2 regions of the Aeromonas simiae genome follow, and region 2 is predicted to be linked to the other one. Evidence: riboswitches for the same ligand, from Rfam matches in the RefSeq annotation. Region 2 holds a riboswitch; the other holds the start of a gene.
What was found. Region 2 has a riboswitch for lysine ahead of lysC (lysine-sensitive aspartokinase 3). Riboswitches for the same ligand answer to the same signal wherever they lie in the genome.
Positions count from the first base shown of each region.

Region 1 (8,732 bases), 860 kb from region 2:
ACACGGCCCGGTTGGTGGTGATCACCGGTGGCGAGCCTTGCCTCTATGACTTGCGCGAACTCTCGACCCTGTTGCTGGGGGAGGGGTATGCGGTGCAAGTCGAGACCAGCGGCACCCACGAGGTACGGGTGCACGACGCCGCCTGGGTCACTGTCTCCCCCAAACTCGGTATGAAAGGGGGCTTTGCCGTACTGCCCCAGGCGCTGGCCCGGGCCAACGAGATCAAGCATCCGGTGGCCACTGAGCACCATATCGAGGAGCTCGACGAACTGCTGCATTTCGCCACGCTGCGTCCGGATGTGCAGATCGCCCTGCAACCCATCAGTCAGAAGCGGCGAGCCACCGAGCTGGCGATGAGGGTCTGTATCGAGCGCCATTGGCGGTTGTCTATTCAGACCCACAAGTATCTGGATATCGACTGATGGAGATGGATAGCCATATCCTGTTGCAACTCAATATGGCCATGCCCTATGGGAAATACCGTGGCCGGCGTCTGATTGAATTACCAGAGCCTTACCTGGTATGGATGGCACGGCAGGGATTTCCTGCCGGTAAATTGGGGCAGGCGCTGGCACTGGCCCACGAGATCAAAGTCAATGGACTGGAGCAGATGTTATTACCACTGCTCAATGGAAGAGCCCCATGAGAATATATACACGACAAGGTGACCAAGGTCAGACTCGTTTGGCCGATGGTTCCTGCTTGAGCAAAACCCATATTCGCGTCGAAAGTTATGGACTGGTGGATGAACTCAATTCCCAAATTGGTTTGCTAATTGCGAATCTGCCGGAAAATGCGACGGTTTTATCTCCCATGCTGCAATTAATTCAGCAAGAGATGTTCGATGTTGGGAGCGAATTGGCATTTCCTTGCGAGGCTCAGAATAGCGCCTTGTGGCAGGTATCGGAAATATGGACTCGGCGGCTGGAAGCGGAGATGGATCAATTTTCTGAGACGCTGCCCCCCCTGCGACAGTTCATTCTACCGGGCGGTTCACCGGCCGCGGCTCAGGCTCATGTGGTTCGTACTCTGACGCGGCGCTGCGAGCGGCAGCTGGTGCTGCTGAGTCAGCATGAGCCGCTCAATCCGGCCCTGCTGCCCTATATCAACCGCCTTAGCGACTGGTTTTTCGTGCTGGCCAGGGTGCTGCTGCAACGGGAAGGGAAAGCGGAGATCGTCTGGTGCAAGGCCAGCGAGCGCTAAAACAAAAAACCTCGCCATAAGGCGAGGTTTTTTCATGCAAAGGTACTCAGATGGCAAAATCTTCCAGTGATTTGCCCTCTTCATTAACGGCCTTAGCAATAGCAGAAGGCATGCGACCCTGGCCGGTCCAGGTTTTTTCTTGGCCGTTATCCATATAGCGGTATTTGGCCGGACGCGGTGCTCGTTTGCTACCTTTGGTTTTGCTAGGGGTGCTGGTCGTGGTGACCAGTTCACTCGGATCAATACCGGCTGCCTTCAGCATGTCGCTATATTCTTGCAGCTTGCGTTGATGTTCTTCGCGAGCGGCGCGTTCGGACGCTGCTTCCTGTTGGCGCTCTTCAATCACGCAGGTCAGTTTCTCCAAACCTTCTTGCAGTTGTTCCTGGGTCAATTCACGGCAGGCGGCGCGCAGGCTGCGAATATTTAAGAGAACCTTCAGAAAGTCGTTCATAGAGATACCACCTGATCTGTTATTGATAATAAGACTGACATATAGAGTGTCGTTTTGTAAAATTTAAACCGCCAGAATGTTTCTAGTCAAGTTAATAACTACCATCATGAAATATTTGAAATAGAAAGGGGAAATATTGAGTCGGTAGGGACGTGTTTAACCCTGAATTTGTGGAGTTATATGAGACACTTACGCTTTGGTGGTGTTTTACACTGCTTCTCGTTGTCTGGGTAGCAAATGCACAAGGGGTATCTTTATCGGTTGCGATTAATCGTCTGCTTGATAAAATGCCAACCGAATACCTTTAAGTAGAGGCGCGCTGCCTATGAGTATCCGAGCGGAGGGTGATGCCGTCGATGTTCGGGGAAAGGAGTCAGCGCCGAAGTGGCCAGGCCATCATACCGGGCTGCTGGTTCTGCATTTAAGAAGTGCAGGACTGCCATAGTCATCCACTATGGAGCGCTACCTGAAGGAGCTGAGGAGTATGCCCCCCACTGGGTCCTGTTTCTTTGATCCTACGGTAGATCTCCACCTTGTCTTTTTAGGTGTAAAGAGATCATGGACATCATTCATTTTGCGGACTCACCCTGGTCCGTGGTACCCCCGCTGCTGGCGGTCGCGCTGGCGATCACGACGCGCCGTGTGCTGCTCTCCCTTGGGGTCGGCATCCTGGCTGGCGGCCTGCTGCTCAATCATTTCTCCCCGCTCGACTCACTGCACTACCTGATGGGCACCGTGTTGAAGATCTTCTGGGTCGACGGCACCTTCAACCATGACAACATCAACATGATCCTGTTCATGTTCCTGCTCGGTGGGCTCATCAGCCTGATGACCGCCTCCGGGGCGACCCGCGCCTTTGCAGAATGGGCCGAGCGACGCGCCAAATCCCGTCAGGGAGCCAAGGCGCTGACCGGTCTGATGGTGTTTGCCTTCTTCATCGACGACTTCTTCCACAGTCTTTCGGTGGGGGCTATTTGCCGCCCGGTGACCGATCGCTTCCAGATCTCCCGCGCCAAGTTGGCCTATCTGCTCGACTCCACCGCGGCTCCGGTCTGCGTACTGATGCCGATTTCATCGTGGGGGGCCTACATCATCGCCCTGATTGGCGGCATCATGGCGGCCCACGGGGTCTCCGATGTGAGCCCCATCTCCGCCTTTGTGCAGATGGTGCCGATGAACCTCTATGCGGTCTTCACCCTCATCATGGTGCTGGTGGTGATTGCGTTTCAGCTCGACATCGGTGCGATGCGCCAGCATGAGCAGTGGGCCCTCGAGGGCAAGCTGTGGGATGAGTCTAAAGGCCGCCCCATCGGTCTGGACATGGAAGCGCCCAAGGATAGCCGTGGCAGCATGCTCGACATGGTGTTGCCGATCCTGACCCTGACCGCCGCCACCGTCTACTTCATGATTGACTCCGGCGCTGCCGTATTGGCCGAAAATGGTGAGCCGTTCAGCCTGCTCGGTTCGTTTGAGAACACCAATGTCGGCTCTTCCCTGGTCTATGGGGCCCTGTGCAGCCTGGCGGTCTCCATCGCGCTGGCCCTGCGCCTCAAGCTCGATGCCAAGACCTGGCTGCGTACTGCGCCGCAAGGGGTGATGGCAATGCTGCCGGCTATCAACATCTTGCTGTTTGCCTGGACCATCGGTGCCGTGGTGCGCGATGTGGAGACCGGTAAGTACTTAGCCAGCCTGGCCAACGGCAACCTGCCGATCGAGGTGCTGCCGGCCGTGGTGTTTGTGCTCTCCTGCGCCATGGCGTTTGCCACCGGTACCAGTTGGGGCACGTTCGGCATCATGCTGCCGCTGGCCGGTGACATGGCGGCCGCCAGCGACATCGCCCTGTTGCTGCCGATGTTGGCGGCGGTGCTGGCTGGCGCCGTGTTTGGCGACCATAGCTCGCCCATCTCCAGCACCAGCATCCTCTCCGCGACCGGGGCGGGCTGCCATCACATCGATCACGTGATGACTCAGTTGCCCTACGCCCTCTCGGTGGCCTTCGGGGCGGCGCTCGGTTACCTCGCCATGGGGCTGATGCACTCCGTGCTGGCCGGCTTCCTGATCAGTGCCCTGTGGTTTGTGCTGTTTTGCGTCTACCACATCCGGCGTAACCAGCCGGTGCTGGCGACCGCATAATGACGCGAGGGGGCCTTAAGGGCCCCCTCGCTTTTGTGATAGACTCCGCGGCTGAATTTTACTGGCGGGATCCCTGATGGCCTCTTTGCATTACAAATTTGCCGCGATGAACTCTGGCAAGTCGACCCAGCTTATCCAGGCTCACTTCAACTATCTCGAGCGCGGCATGCGCCCGCTGGCCATGACGCCAGCCATCGACGATCGCTTCGGAGTGGGGGTCATCTCGGCTCGGGTTGGCCTTGAACTGAAGGTGGAGGTGTTCAGTGAAAGCAGCGATCTGCTGGCGCTGATCCGTGAGCGCCATGCCCGCGAGCCCATCGATGTCTTCATCGTCGACGAGGCCCAGTTTCTTACCCGAGAGCAGGTCTACCAGCTGGCCAGCATCGTCGATGATCTCAACATTCCGGTCATCGCCTATGGCCTCAAGACTGACTTTCGCGCCGAGCTGTTTCCCGGCTCCTACCACCTGCTCTGCCTGGCCGACAAGGTCGAGGAGCTCAAGAGCATCTGCTGGTGTGGCAACAAGGCACACATGAACGCCAGGGTCAGTGAAGCCGGTGAGGTGATGCGCGACGGCGCTCAGGTCGAGATCGGTGGCAATGACCGTTATGTCTCCTTGTGTCGCAAGCACTATCTGGATGGCAAGGCCTATCTCGACTGACACCAAGGCTGAGGGGGGCGCCGTCGCGGTCGTTTATCATGGCGACGCCAGAAAATGGCAACTTCCCCCCTGAATCGGATTTGTTCGGTATCGACAATGCTTTACCATGATGCACTGTTCTTCTGCCAGCGTTATGAGTCCACCATGCGTCACCTGCTTTTTCTCTTCTCACTGACCCCTTTTCTCTATGCCTGCAGCAGTGAGCCGCAGCCGCCTGCGCCGCAGCAGCCACCCGCGGTGGTGAAGGGGGGCTTCTTGCTTGAGCCCTCCCATGTGCAGGGCACGCTCGGCGGCGACTTTGCTTTCAACCAGAATGCCAACCGCTTCATCGATAAGATGGTGCAAAAGCACGGCTTCGATCGCCAGCAGTTGCATGACGTGCTCTCGCAGGCCGAGCGGCTGGATTGGGTTATTCGCCTGATGGACAGGCAGGCCCCCACCACCCGGCAGCCGAGTGGCCCGACCGGCGCCTGGGTGCGCTACCGCAACCAGTTCATCACGCCGCAGCAGATCGCGCTGGGCAGTGACTTCTGGAACCAGTATGAGGATGCCCTCAACCGTGCCTATGCCGAATATGGGGTGCCGCCCGAGATCATCGTCGGCATCATCGGGGTTGAGACTCGCTGGGGACGGGTGATGGGTAAGACCCGCATCCTCGATGCGCTGGCCACCTTGGCATTCGACTATCCGCGCCGGGCGGCCTTCTTTGAAGGGGAGCTCGAGGTGTTCTTGCTGATGGCCAGAAACGAAGGGGTCGATCCGCTCGATCTGCGTGGCTCCTACGCCGGCGCCATGGGCTATGGCCAGTTCATGCCCTCGTCGTTCAAGGCCTATGCGGTCGATTTCAACCACAACGGTCACACCAACCTGTGGGACCCGGTGGACGCCATCGGCAGCGTGGCTAACTACTTCAAGGCCCATGGCTGGCGCAAGGGGCAACCGGTGGCGGTGCCCGCCAGCGGCCAGGCGCCTGGGCTCGAGCACGGCTTCCAGACCCGCTACAGCATGGCGACCCTGGCCTCGGCCGGCCTCACGCCGCAGGGCTCGACCGGGAGCTACAAGGAGGCGAGCCTGCTGCGCCTGGATATGGGCAGCGGCTACCAGTACTGGTACGGCCTGCCCAACTTCTACGCCATTACCCGTTACAACCACAGCACCCACTACGCCATGGCGGTGTGGCAGTTGGGCGAGGCGGTGCGCAAGGCGCGGTACGGCTACTGACACCAGCAGATGAGAAAGGGGCCCATAAGGGCCCCTTTTTTGTGGGGAGCAGCGCGGCCCTACTTCCAGGGGAGCGGCGGGGAGATAAGGCGCGGCCCGTCATAGCCGGGTACCGGGCCGAAACGGCGGCTGCCGCTGCGCCACTCTTCATCGGCCTGGGTGATGGCGGCGCGATCGCGGCTGACAAAGTTCCACCAGATGGTGGGCTCGAGGGCCAGCGGCTCGCCGCCGATGAGCAGCAGCCGGGCGCCGGGGGCGAGCTGCACCTCGACACTCTGTCGCTCGGGGGCCAGATAAGCCAGATGCTCGGCGGCCAGCGGGGTGCCATCAATGGTCACGCTACCCTCAAGGGGGAACAGGCCATGCTCGAAGTGAACGTTGAGGGGCAGGGTCAGCCGGGCGCCGGCCGGGGCGTGAATATCCAGCCCGATGAGGGGGGAGAAGGCGAGGGTAGGGGCCTGGTGGCCGTCGTGCTCGCCGATGAGCAGCGTCAGCTCGGCCCCCTGCTCCTGCCAGCGCGGCAGGGTCGGGTAGTGATCAAAGCGCGGCGCCATCTCTTCTTGCTCCGGCGGCAGCACCAGCCACAGTTGGGCGGCGTGCAGGCGCGCCGTGTCTGGCACCGACTCCTCTGTGTGAACAATGCCGTGCCCTGCGCTCATCAGGTTGACCTGGCCCGGTCGGATCAGTTGCAGACTGCCGAGGCTGTCTTTGTGCAGGATCTCCCCCTCAATCATCCAGGTGAAGGTCTGCAAGCGGATGTGGGGATGAGGGCCGACATCGAGGCCGCGTTCGCCCGGGGCAAACTCGGCTGGGCCGATGTGATCGAGAAAGCACCAAGGGCCTATGGTGCGCCGCTCCTTGACCGGCAGCACTCGGGCGACCGGGATGCCGCCCACGTCAGTGGTGCGCGGAGAGATGGATTGCCAGTGGGACATGAAGATCTCCGGGTAGTGGGGTTCGGCACCAGTGTAGCCGCTCTTGGTGCTCGATAACGGGATCTCTGGCGTACGGTGCGACAGTGGTGAACGCATTCAGGCCAGTCGTCCCCAGCCCCAGATGAGCAGAGCGGCGGCCAGCATCCAGATCAGAGTGGCACTGAGCAGGGTAACGGTGAGGCTGGTGCGCACCGACAGATACCAGACCGCCAGTAGATAGAGGGCGTAGGGGAGCAGGGCCGCCAAGCCGAACAGGGCGGTGCCTTGTAGTAGCGCCGGGCCCCGCTCACGGCCGACGATGGCGTGGGCGATCAGGGCGAAGGTGGGAAACAGCGGCACCAACCCGGCCAGCATGGCGTGACGGCTTTGGGAGAGCAGGGCGATGAGCAGCACGGCAAGGGCGCCGAGGGATGATTTCAACAACAGCGGGATCATGAGGCCTCCATGGCAGAGGGCTTATGCTAGCGCCGCACTTTCTCCCTCGCAATCGACCCTTCTTGCGGCGCCAAAGTGGTGATAGCCTCCCTAGCCTCCCTAGCCTCCCTAGCCTCCCTAGCCTCCCTAGCCTCCCTAGCCTCCCTAGCCTCCCTAGCCTCCCTAGCCTCCCTAGCCTCCCTAGCCGCCCTTGCTTGGGGTTAAAAAAACGGGCCTTGTGGCCCGTTTTATCTCTCTTATTTCTGGTGGCGCTGGTTGAGGCACTGCACCACGTCTTGCAGGGCCAGCCCCTCGTTTTGCAGCAGCACCGTCAGGTGATAGAGCAGATCCGCCGACTCGTTGATGAGCTCTTCCCGATCCTTGGCCATGGCGGCCAGCGCCACCTCGACCCCCTCTTCCCCCACCTTCTGGGCGATGCGCTTGGTGCCCTTGCCGTAGAGGCGAGCGGTGTAGCTGCTCTCGGGGTCGGCCCCCTTGCGCGCGGCCAGCAGTTGCTCGAGCTCGGCCAAGAAGCCCAGCGGCGGCACGGGGTGCCCCTCGAAGCAGGAAACGTTGCCCAGATGGCAGGTGGGGCCGACCGGCTCGGCGGCGATCAGCAGGCTGTCGCGGTCGCAGTCGGTGGTGATGGCCTGGAGGGCGAGCACGTGGCCCGAGCTCTCCCCCTTGGTCCAGAGCCGCTGCTTGCTGCGGCTAAAGAAGGTGACCTGGCCGGTGGCGAGGGTCTTTGCCAGGGCTTCTTGGTTCATGAACCCCTGCATCAGCACCTGGCCGCTGTGGGCGTGTTGCACGATGGCCGGGATCAGATTGTCACACTTGGCCCAGTCCAGGCTCTCGATAGCAAAAGCGATAGTCATGTCACGCCTCCTTAACTGCGAATGGCGATGCCTTGGCCCTTGAGCCAGGACTTGAGTTCGGGAATGGGGATGATCCCCTTGTGAAAGACGGACGCGGCCAGGGCGCCGTCCACATCAGCCAGGGTGAAGGCGTCGCGAAAGTGCTCCATGGCGCCGGCGCCGCCCGAGGCGATCAGCGGCACCTTGCACAGGGCGCGCACCGCCTTGAGCTGTTCGATGTCATAGCCCTGGCGCATGCCGTCCTGATTCATGACGTTGAGCACTATCTCTCCGGCGCCGCGTTGTTGCACCTCCTGCACCCACTCAGGAGTGGTCCAGGTGGTGGTGCGGGTGCGGCTCTCGTCACCGGTGAACTGCTTGACCTGATATTGGCCGGTTTGCGCGTCGAAATAGGAGTCGATGCCGACCACCACACACTGCACGCCGAAGCGCTCGGCCAGCCGGGTGATGAGGGTCGGATCGGCCAGGGCCGGCGAGTTGATAGAGACCTTGTCGGCGCCAAATTCGAGCACCTGGCGGGCATCCTCGATGCTCTTGATGCCGCCGGCGACGCAGAAGGGGATGTCGATCACCTCGGCCACCCGGCTGACCCAGCTCTTGTCGACCACCCGGGCATCGCTCGAGGCGGTGATGTCATAAAAGACCAGCTCGTCGGCCCCCTCGGCCGCGTAGCGGCGGGCCAGCTCGACGATATCGCCCATCACCTCGTGGTTGCGAAACTGTACCCCTTTGACCACCACGCCATCTTTGACGTCGAGGCAGGGAATAATACGGCGTGCCAGCATCAGCGTACCTCCTGGCTGGCCCAGCAGGCGATTGCCTCGGCCACGGTGAATTTC
Region 1 is NZ_CP040449.1:2,226,569-2,235,300, reverse strand. Features, by position in the region: gene queE (7-carboxy-7-deazaguanine synthase QueE) at 1-422, shown strand, start outside; gene FE240_RS10565 (DUF3820 family protein) at 422-646, shown strand; gene FE240_RS10560 (cob(I)yrinic acid a,c-diamide adenosyltransferase) at 643-1,203, shown strand; gene FE240_RS10555 (H-NS family histone-like protein) at 1,250-1,654, opposite strand; lysine riboswitch at 1,956-2,127, shown strand; gene FE240_RS10550 (Na+/H+ antiporter NhaC family protein) at 2,213-3,787, shown strand; gene FE240_RS10545 (thymidine kinase) at 3,864-4,448, shown strand; gene mltB (lytic murein transglycosylase B) at 4,593-5,669, shown strand; gene FE240_RS10535 (pirin family protein) at 5,729-6,700, opposite strand; gene FE240_RS10530 (GlpM family protein) at 6,701-7,039, opposite strand; gene hisIE (bifunctional phosphoribosyl-AMP cyclohydrolase/phosphoribosyl-ATP diphosphatase HisIE) at 7,276-7,893, opposite strand; gene hisF (imidazole glycerol phosphate synthase subunit HisF) at 7,905-8,678, opposite strand; gene hisA (1-(5-phosphoribosyl)-5-[(5-phosphoribosylamino)methylideneamino]imidazole-4-carboxamide isomerase) at 8,678-8,732, opposite strand, start outside.
Region 1: linked by a shared signal. The riboswitch ahead of FE240_RS10550 (Na+/H+ antiporter NhaC family protein) and the one ahead of lysC (lysine-sensitive aspartokinase 3) in region 2 are both predicted to bind lysine.

Region 2 (8,732 bases):
GCAGGGCGGCCAGTGCCCAGGGGGCCCAAGGGTGCTCCTCGCGCAGGATCTGCAACAGACCGAGCAGGTTGCCTAGATCATTGCCGCCAAGGGGCACGCCGTAGATGGCGATCTTGGTGAAGTTGGCCAGCAGCCCAACCCCCATCAGCAGGGTGAAGGTGAGCCCCATGTAGAGGTGAAAACCGGCCAGTGCACAGGCCCCCCAGCCGAGCACCATGGTGCCCCAGGAGAGGTAGTAGAGCTCGGCGCGAAAACCGGACCAGAGACTGAACTCGCCAACGCGAAAGAAGGCGACCCCGTAGAGCAGCAGGAAGGTGAGATTGCCCAGCAGCAGGCTGGCGGCCACCCGCGAGCGCAGGCGGCGACGGAACAGGGGCAGCAGGGCCCGCAGCAGCAGGGCGTTGAGCGCCACGATGAGCCCCAGCACCAGCAGCAGGTGGGGCAGGCCGATGTCACGGCTTGGCAGCATCCGCAGAAATTGCAGGCCCACCGGCGCCCCCTTGAGCTCGGGTTTGACCCACAGGGAGTACTCGCTGCCGGCCGCCTCGTCCGGCACCCGCATGGCGCTGTTGAAGCGGACGCGGCACCCCTGCGAGTCACAGCGCTGGCGCTTGCTGCCGTCGAGGGAGAGGCGCCCGGCCTCGCCGCCATCGTCGCGGCGCAGGATAAAGAGCAGGCGATCGTCGGCGGTGAGTGGCTCGGCCAGGCGCCAGCTGTGTTGCAACACCACGTACATGCCGCGGGCATCGCTCTTGTAGAGGGGGGAGACTTGCTCGAGGCGGGCCACTTGCAGCGCGCCACTGTGGAAGGTGATGGGCTCGAAGCGGCTCAGCCACTGATCGAGGCGCAGCCAAGGTAGCAATAGGGTAAAAAAGAGCAGACCCCACAGACAGTGGAGCAAGAGGCGGCGCCAGGCTGGCGACGCAGGGAGTGCAAATCCGGCAAGTCTCATGACGGCCCAATCCTTGAGCAAGAGCGCCGATGGTGCGGTCAACCCGCTGATGTTGTCAATTTAATGACCGTTAAATGAAGAGATGCTTAACAATTTGTGCGAAAGAATAAAAAGGCCCACCTGGAGCGGGCCTGAGGGCGTTAGCCGATGAGGGCCTGATGCAACTTGTTGAGGACGGCGGTGGCTTCGCTCTCGCCGACTAAGAAGCAGAGGTTATGGGCACTGGCGCCATAGCAGATCATGCGGATGTTGTGATCTTCCAGAGTGGCAAACACCTGGCTGCCGACTCCACTCATCTCGCTCATGCGGTTGCCGATGAGGGCGACCAGGGTCAGGCCGCTTTCCACCTTCACCTTGCACAGCTCGCCGAGCTCGGCCAGCACCTTGTCACTCAGGGTGGCCTCGCCATTGCTCTGACTGCCGGTGTGATCCAGGGTCAGCGAGACGCTGACTTCGGAGGTGGTGATGAGATCGACCGAGATGCGGTGACGCGCCAGAATGCCGAACACCTCGGCCAGGAAGCCGTAAGCGTGGAACATGTTGGGGCTGTGCAGGGTGACCAGCACCTGATTGCGGCGCAGTGCCACGGCGCGAAACAGCGGGGTGGCGTCGGTCTTGGCGCGGATCCAGGTGCCGCCGGCAGCCGGGTCCTTGCTCGAGCCGACGAACACTGGAATATCGCTGCGCACCGCCGGTTGCAAGGTGGAGGGGTGCAGTACCTTGGCGCCAAATGTCGCCATCTCAGCGGCTTCGGCGAAGCTGATCTCCGGGATGGGACGGGCATGTACCACCAGGCGGGGATCGGTGGTGTAGATGCCGGGGACATCGGTCCAGATCTCGATGCTGGTGGCGCCGAGCGCTTCACCAAGCAGGGCCGCGCTGTAGTCAGAGCCGCCGCGGCCCAGGGTGGTGGTGCGTCCCTGCGCATCGGCACCGATGAAGCCCTGGGTCACGATGATGCTGTCGCCGAGCAGCGGGCCAACCTGTTGTTGGCACTGGGCGCGGGTGGCATCAAGCTCCACGCTCGCCTTACCAAAGCGGCTGTCGGTGCGCATCAGTTGGCGCACGTCAATCCAGGTGGCGCGGGCTCCGCGCTGGGTCAGCAGCTCGGTGAAAAGGCGGGTCGACATCATCTCGCCGCAGGCGATCAGGCGATCGGCCAGCTCGGCATCGGTATGTAGGCAGGCCTGGCGAGACATGGCCTCGATCTCGGCCAGTTGGGCCAGAATAGCCTCCTGCACTGCCGGCGGATTGCCGAGGTCGTTGAGGATGGCAAACTGGATCTGCTGCAAGCGGGCCAACTGTTCGGCCCGTTCCTCGTCATTCAGTTCTCCCTGAGCGAGGGCGACCAGCAGGTTGGTGACGCCGGCACTGGCACTGAGCACCACCAGGCGGGTGGCGGGATTGCCGAGCACAATGTCGGCACAGTTGTTCATCGCGGTGGCGTCGGCCACGCTGGTGCCGCCGAACTTGGCAACGTTGAGAGCGGTCATGCAAAAACTCCTGTCTATTAATACAAAGCCGGTCCATCGGGCATAAGACAGGGGAAGCGGGAAAATGGCAGGAATAGGTGAACATCCCGGCCAGAAGCGCTCCACCTAGGGAGAGATGTCCCCCACCGATGACAGCCCGGGGGATTCAGCCCCCGCAGCCGACATGCCGACCACCGGGTGGTCTGGCACATCTCGGCGCTGCTCCCCCTCGCCCGAGTTCTACGGAGACCGGTCTCCTCGCTCGGGCTGCCTGGGCAGCGCTCCTCTTCTGGTACCACCTTGGGATGGTGGCTTGACTTAACAAATACCCCGCACGACATGAGCCTGTCAATCAATATGATTAAAAAGACAACTTCATGCGGATGTTTTTTTAAAATCAGATAGTTATGAAATCCGTTTCATCAGGATCTTGGAGCGGCGCTGCCAGTTGTAGAGGCGCTGCTTGGCCACCGGCAGGGCTTCCACCTCAACCGGTGAGAAACCGCGCTCCTGGAACCAGTGGACGGAGCGGGTGGTCAGCACGAACAGATGTTCGATGCCGAGCCGACGCGCCTGATCGGTGACCCGGTTGACCAGCATGTCGCCCCGGTTACCACTGCGGTAATCCGGATGAATGGCAACGCAGGCCATCTCGGCCATCGCCTCATCGGGGAAGCGATAGAGCGCGGCGCAGCCGATGATGAGGCCGTCACGGGCGATCACGGTGAAGTGATCGATCTCCATCTCCAGTTGCTCGCGCGAGCGGCGCACCAAGATCCCCTCTTCTTCCATCGGCCGGATCAGCTCGAGAATGCCGCCGATATCTTCGATGGTGGCAGCGCGCGCCCGCTCGGCGCTTTCACGCACGATCTGGGTGCCGAGCCCCTCACGGGTGAACAGCTCTTGCAGCATGGCGCCGTCGTTCATGAAGCTCACCAGATGAGAGCGCGGCACACCGCCACGGCAGGAGGCGATGGCCGCCCGCAGATAGCGCGCCGTGCTGGAGAGGTGATCCCCCTCCTGCTCGAGCTGGCTTAAGATCTCTTGCGCCTCTTCCGGAAACAGCTCTGAGATGGCTTCGCCTGCGCGATCGAGCACCCCTTGATGGGCACTGAAGCAGATCAGCTTGTCGGCCTTGATATCGACGGCGATGCGCTGGGCCACGTCTTCGGAGTTGAGGTTGAAGCTCTCGCCAGTGACTGAGCAGCCGATAGGGGAGATCAGCACCAGATGGTTCTGATCCAGCTGACGGCGAACCCCCTCCACATCGATGCGGCGAATGCGGCCGCTCAGGCAGTAGTCGACCCCCTCGTCGACCCCCAGCGGCTGGGCAGTGACGAAGTTGCCGCTCACCACGCTGATGCGGGCCCCTGCCATGGGGGTATTGGTGAGCCCCATCGATAGGCGCGAGGTGATTTCAAATTGCATACCACCGCACACCTGTTTGATGATGCCGAGGCTCTCTTCGTCGGTGACCCGGGTCTTCTTGTGATAGACAGGGGTGATGCCGTGGCGCGCCAAGGCGTCGTCGATCTGCGGACGGGCGCCGAATACCAGCACGAGGCGGATCCCCAGCGTCTGTAACAGGGCGATGTCATTGATGATATTGGTAAAATTGGGGTGACTGACCGCCTCACCCCCGAGCATTAGCACGAAGGTGCCGCCCCGGTGGAAATTCACATAGGGGGTGGATTGACGAAACGCGTCGACCAGCGCTGGATCCCGTTCACGCACAGCAGGTCCTTACAAAATATAAAGTCAATATAAGGGTCAATATATGAGAATAAATTCATAAATCAAGACTAAAAATCCATTTGTGAATGAATCACCTCCCGGCGTGGCGTTTCTCTTGCGTTGCCGAGGATGAGCGCGGGCGGTGACGGCGCGATGACATGGCCATGCAAGGCGCATGGTTGATTGGCAGTGATGACTCCCTTATTGTCGATGACCCGTGGAATGTCAGGAGTATGTCATGGAGAAAACCCAGCTGGTGACCGTTGCCGATGCGCTGCCGGGCCGCAGCGAGCCGATGCCCGTCAACCCGGTGCATTTTGTCAATGGTCACGCCACCGTGGCCCCCTGGCCGGCCGGGATGGCGGTGGCCTGGTTTGGCATGGGCTGTTTCTGGGGGGTTGAGCGCCTGTTTTGGCAACAAGAGGGGGTGTGGAGCACGGCAGCCGGGTATCAGGGGGGGCTGACGCCCAATCCCACCTATCAGGAGGTGTGCTCTGGCTGCACCGGTCACGCGGAGACGGTACAAGTGGTATTTGATCCCGCCATTATCTCTTATGGCGATCTGCTGCGCCTGTTCTGGGAGCAGCACGATCCGGCGCAGGGCATGCGCCAAGGGGGAGATATCGGCACGCAATACCGCTCGGTGATCTTCTATGCCGACGCGCAGCAGCAGGCTGAGGCCGAAGAGAGCCTAGCGGCCTACCAGAGGGCGATGAACGAGAGCGGAGATCGGCGCCTCATCACGACCGTCATCGAGCCGCTGGCCCCTTTCTATTATGCCGAGGAGTATCACCAGCAATATCTGGCCAAGAATCCGCAAGGGTATTGCGGCTTGGGTGGGATCGGGGTCTGCCTGCCGCCACCACGCTGAGTGACATGGGTGCAAAAAGTGACGCAGGATCAAAAATATGACAAAACAGGGAACTTTCTGTGCATGGGGTAGCCCAACCAGATAGGTACTCAAGGACGAGACCTAGACCAGACACTTCTTGCACTACTGATAGGTGACAGCAAGCCAGGCCGCTCCCGTATTGATGCGAGGCGGCCTGTTTCTTTTGGCGTGGGTTGGTGTGGCTCAGCGCAACAGGCTGTCGAACAGGTTTTTGATGAGATCCACGAACTCGATGAGAAAATCGCGCTGGGCGGTGGTGGCAGGGCGTTGCCAGACGGCGGAGAGCACCTCTTGCAGGTCAGCCACCACGGCGTCGGCCTCTTGCATGATGACGAAGCGCAGCTCGGCGTCGATATGGGGATTTTGCTCGCAGATGGCCATCAAACTGGTGGCGACCCGGTCGCTGACCAGATCCTCGATGGTGTCATCGCAGGTGGGGCCATCCTTTTGCTCGAACAGCCCGAGGCTTTCCACCAGATACTCGATAAGCGCTTGATACCCTTCGCTGTTGACCACCATAGAGTGCTGCCCGTGAATGTGAAGACCGCGCCTATTTTAGTGGGTGATAGCGGGATCACAAGAGGCGCTCAAGGCGATGGCGCTCAAACGCCACACCACCGCGCTCGACTCGCTCAACGCCGATCAGGGTAAATCCAAGCTTGAGAAAGAGGCCGAGGCTGAAGACGCTGGCCTCCACCTCAAGGCGCGACATGCCAAGTTCACGGGCCTGGAGCATGGCCTGCTCCAGCAGCGCTTGGCCTATCCCGCCGCGCACCTTTCCAGCCGCCACGTAGAGCAGACCCAGGTGGCCGCTGTCATCGAGTGTCACGAAACCGACGCGTTGCTCGCCATGCCAGGCGACCCAGCCATGGCTGAAGGCGAGCTCCTGCACGAAGTGGCTGTGGTGGGCGCCGGCGGCCCATGCCTCGACCTGGGCCGGCGTGTAGTGCTCGGGGCCGTGCTGGCGAATCGTGCCGGCGAACAGCGTGGCCAGCTCTGCGTAGTCGGCCGGCTCCATGGGGCGCAGCAGGGCGGGGGTTAGCATGGGGCCTCGGGGCGCAGACGTTTGGGCAGGCCGGCGCAGACCCGCTCATAAGAGTGGCGCACCCAGCCATACCAGAGACGCTCGTCCAGCGTGTCGGTCAGGGTGATGGTGTTCCAGTGTTGTTTGTTCATGTGCCAGCCTGGGGTGACCTCGGGGTGCAGTTCACGCAGCAGCAGGGCCAGCTCGGGCTCGCACTTGAGGTTGAGGCGCATCGGCTCTTCCTGCCAGCTCAGCAGGGCAAACATCTTGCCGGCGATACGATAGACCAGAATGTCCGGGCCAAACGGGGTATCTTCGCTGGCGCCGGGTAGGCTCAGCAACCGTTCGCGCAAGGGGGTGAGCTTCATCAAGGTTCCCTGTTCGGGTTCTGCTAGAATGTGCCGCCCAGTATACCCCTAGGCGATGGGATGATGAAAAGGAGCACCATGCTTTATCACAAGACCTATGAACTGGGCCCTGAGTGGCCGTGGGTGGTGTTTGTCCACGGTGCAGGGGGCAGCTCCAGCCTCTGGTTTCGTCAGCTCAAGGCCTACCGTGAGCACTTCAACGTGCTGCTGCTCGACTTGCGCGGACACGGCCAGTCGCACCGGTTGCAGCAGGTGGTGCAGGGGAAATACAGCTTTCGTGATGTGACCGAGGATATAGTCCGGCTGCTCGATCATCTGGGGATCCGCCGTGCCCATTTTGTCGGCATGTCCCTTGGCACCATCCTCATCCGCCACCTGGCCGAGCTCTGCCCCGAGCGGGTGTGCAGCATGGTGCTTGGTGGTGCCATTTTGCGGCTCGATATCCGCTCGCGGGTGCTGGTGCAGCTCGGGCGCCTCGGCCAGCACTTCCTGCCCTATATGTGGCTCTATCGCCTGTTTGCCTTCATCATCATGCCGCGCAAGCGCCACCAGGAGTCGCGTCTCCTGTTTGTGCGCGAGGCGCGCAAATTGTGCCAAAAAGAGTTCAAACGCTGGTTTCGCCTCGCCACCGAGGTCAATCCCCTGATGCGCTACTTTCGCGAGCGCCCGGCCGGCATCCCCACTCTCTACATCATGGGGGAGGAGGACTACCTGTTCCTCTCGCCGGTGCGCGAGCAGGTGGCGCGTGACCCACACAGTACCCTGGCGGTCATCGACGGTTGCGGTCACGTCTGCAACGTCGAACACCCCGAGCTCTTCAACCGCCAGTCGTTGGCCTTTCTCTCGACCCAGCGCGACAGGGCCCCTCAGACAAAGTAGTGGGCGATGTCGAGATAGCGCTGGCGAATGTGCTCGATGAGCAGTCTTATCTTTCGCGGCGGTTGGCGGGTGAAGGGGTAGACGGCATAGATGCCGAGTTTTTTGCCCACCTGATCGGGGAAGAGGTCCACCAGATCCCCCTGCATCAGATCGTGATAAACGAGACAGCGCGGCACATAGACGATGCCGCGCCCGCCGAGCGCCGCCTTGCGCAGGGCCCCGGCGTTGTCGGTTGAAAAGCTGCCCGATACCGACACCAGGTAGTTGCCCTCACGTCCCTTGAAGGCCCACTCGGACGCTCCTGTGCTCTGGTAGGCGTAGCGCAGGCAGTTGTGCTGACGCAAGTCTGATGGCTCGCGCGGTGCCCCGAAGTGGCGCACGTAGGCAGGTGCGGCGCAGATCACCCACTGGGAGTCGAGGATGTGGCGGGCAATCAGGCTCGAGTCATCCAGATACCCGGTGCGAATGACCAGATCGAACCCCTCTTCCACCAGATTGACGAAGCGATTGTCGAGCGACATCTCCACCGTGAGCCCAGGATGCTGCTGGCAAAAATCGGCGACCGCATCGGCCAGCAGTAGCTCTCCCGAGATGGTGGGTACCGACATGCGCACATGGCCGCTTACTTTTTCGCCAAATCCAGCCACCGCATCGAAGGCATCCAATGCGGCAGCCTTCACATTTTTGGCACCTTGATAGAGCTCCTTTCCAGCCTCGCTCAAGGTGAGCCGACGGGTGGTGCGATAGAGCAGTTGCACCCCGAGCTCTTCCTCAAGACGCCCTATCCGTTTGCTAACCACTGAATTTGTAAGGGAATTTTGTTCAGCCACCTTGCTAAAGGAGCCTGCCTCTACCACCTGAGCGAAGAGGATGAGGTCGTCGGTGCGGGCCATATTGATCAACTTTTGGAATGAATGTTGTTCATTATTTCCATATATCGCGAAAAAGGAACAGGGTAAGGTCACGTCCGTTTAACAAAACAACAACAAGGTGCCTCCTGCACCCCCTCTGGACAAGGACGCAATGATGACCGACACCCTGCTGGCCCTAGTGGCCTTCTCGCCGATCTTGGTGGCCGCCGTGCTACTGGTTGGCCTCAACTGGCCCGCTAAGCGCGCCATGCCCATCGCCTTCCTGCTCACCGTGTTCATCGCCCTGTGGGGTTGGCAGATGAGCCCAACCCGAGTCTTCGCCTCCACCCTGCAAGGGCTCATCATCACGGTCACCGTGCTCTGGATCGTGTTCGGCGCCATCCTGATGCTCAACACCCTCAAGCACACCGGCGCCATCACGGCGATTCGCAGCGGCTTTACCAACATCTCACCGGATCGGCGCATCCAGGCCATCATCATCGCCTGGTGCTTCGGCGCCTTTATCGAAGGGGCCTCCGGTTTTGGCACCCCGGCCGCCA
Region 2 is NZ_CP040449.1:1,364,172-1,372,903, forward strand. Features, by position in the region: gene FE240_RS06440 (LTA synthase family protein) at 1-952, opposite strand, end outside; gene lysC (lysine-sensitive aspartokinase 3) at 1,093-2,445, opposite strand; lysine riboswitch at 2,532-2,721, opposite strand; gene argA (amino-acid N-acetyltransferase) at 2,830-4,158, opposite strand; gene msrA (peptide-methionine (S)-S-oxide reductase MsrA) at 4,397-5,029, shown strand; gene FE240_RS06460 (DUF3802 family protein) at 5,234-5,569, opposite strand; gene FE240_RS06465 (GNAT family N-acetyltransferase) at 5,625-6,095, opposite strand; gene FE240_RS06470 (MmcQ/YjbR family DNA-binding protein) at 6,089-6,442, opposite strand; gene FE240_RS06475 (alpha/beta fold hydrolase) at 6,521-7,321, shown strand; gene FE240_RS06480 (LysR family transcriptional regulator) at 7,309-8,286, opposite strand; gene FE240_RS06485 (L-lactate permease) at 8,348-8,732, shown strand, end outside.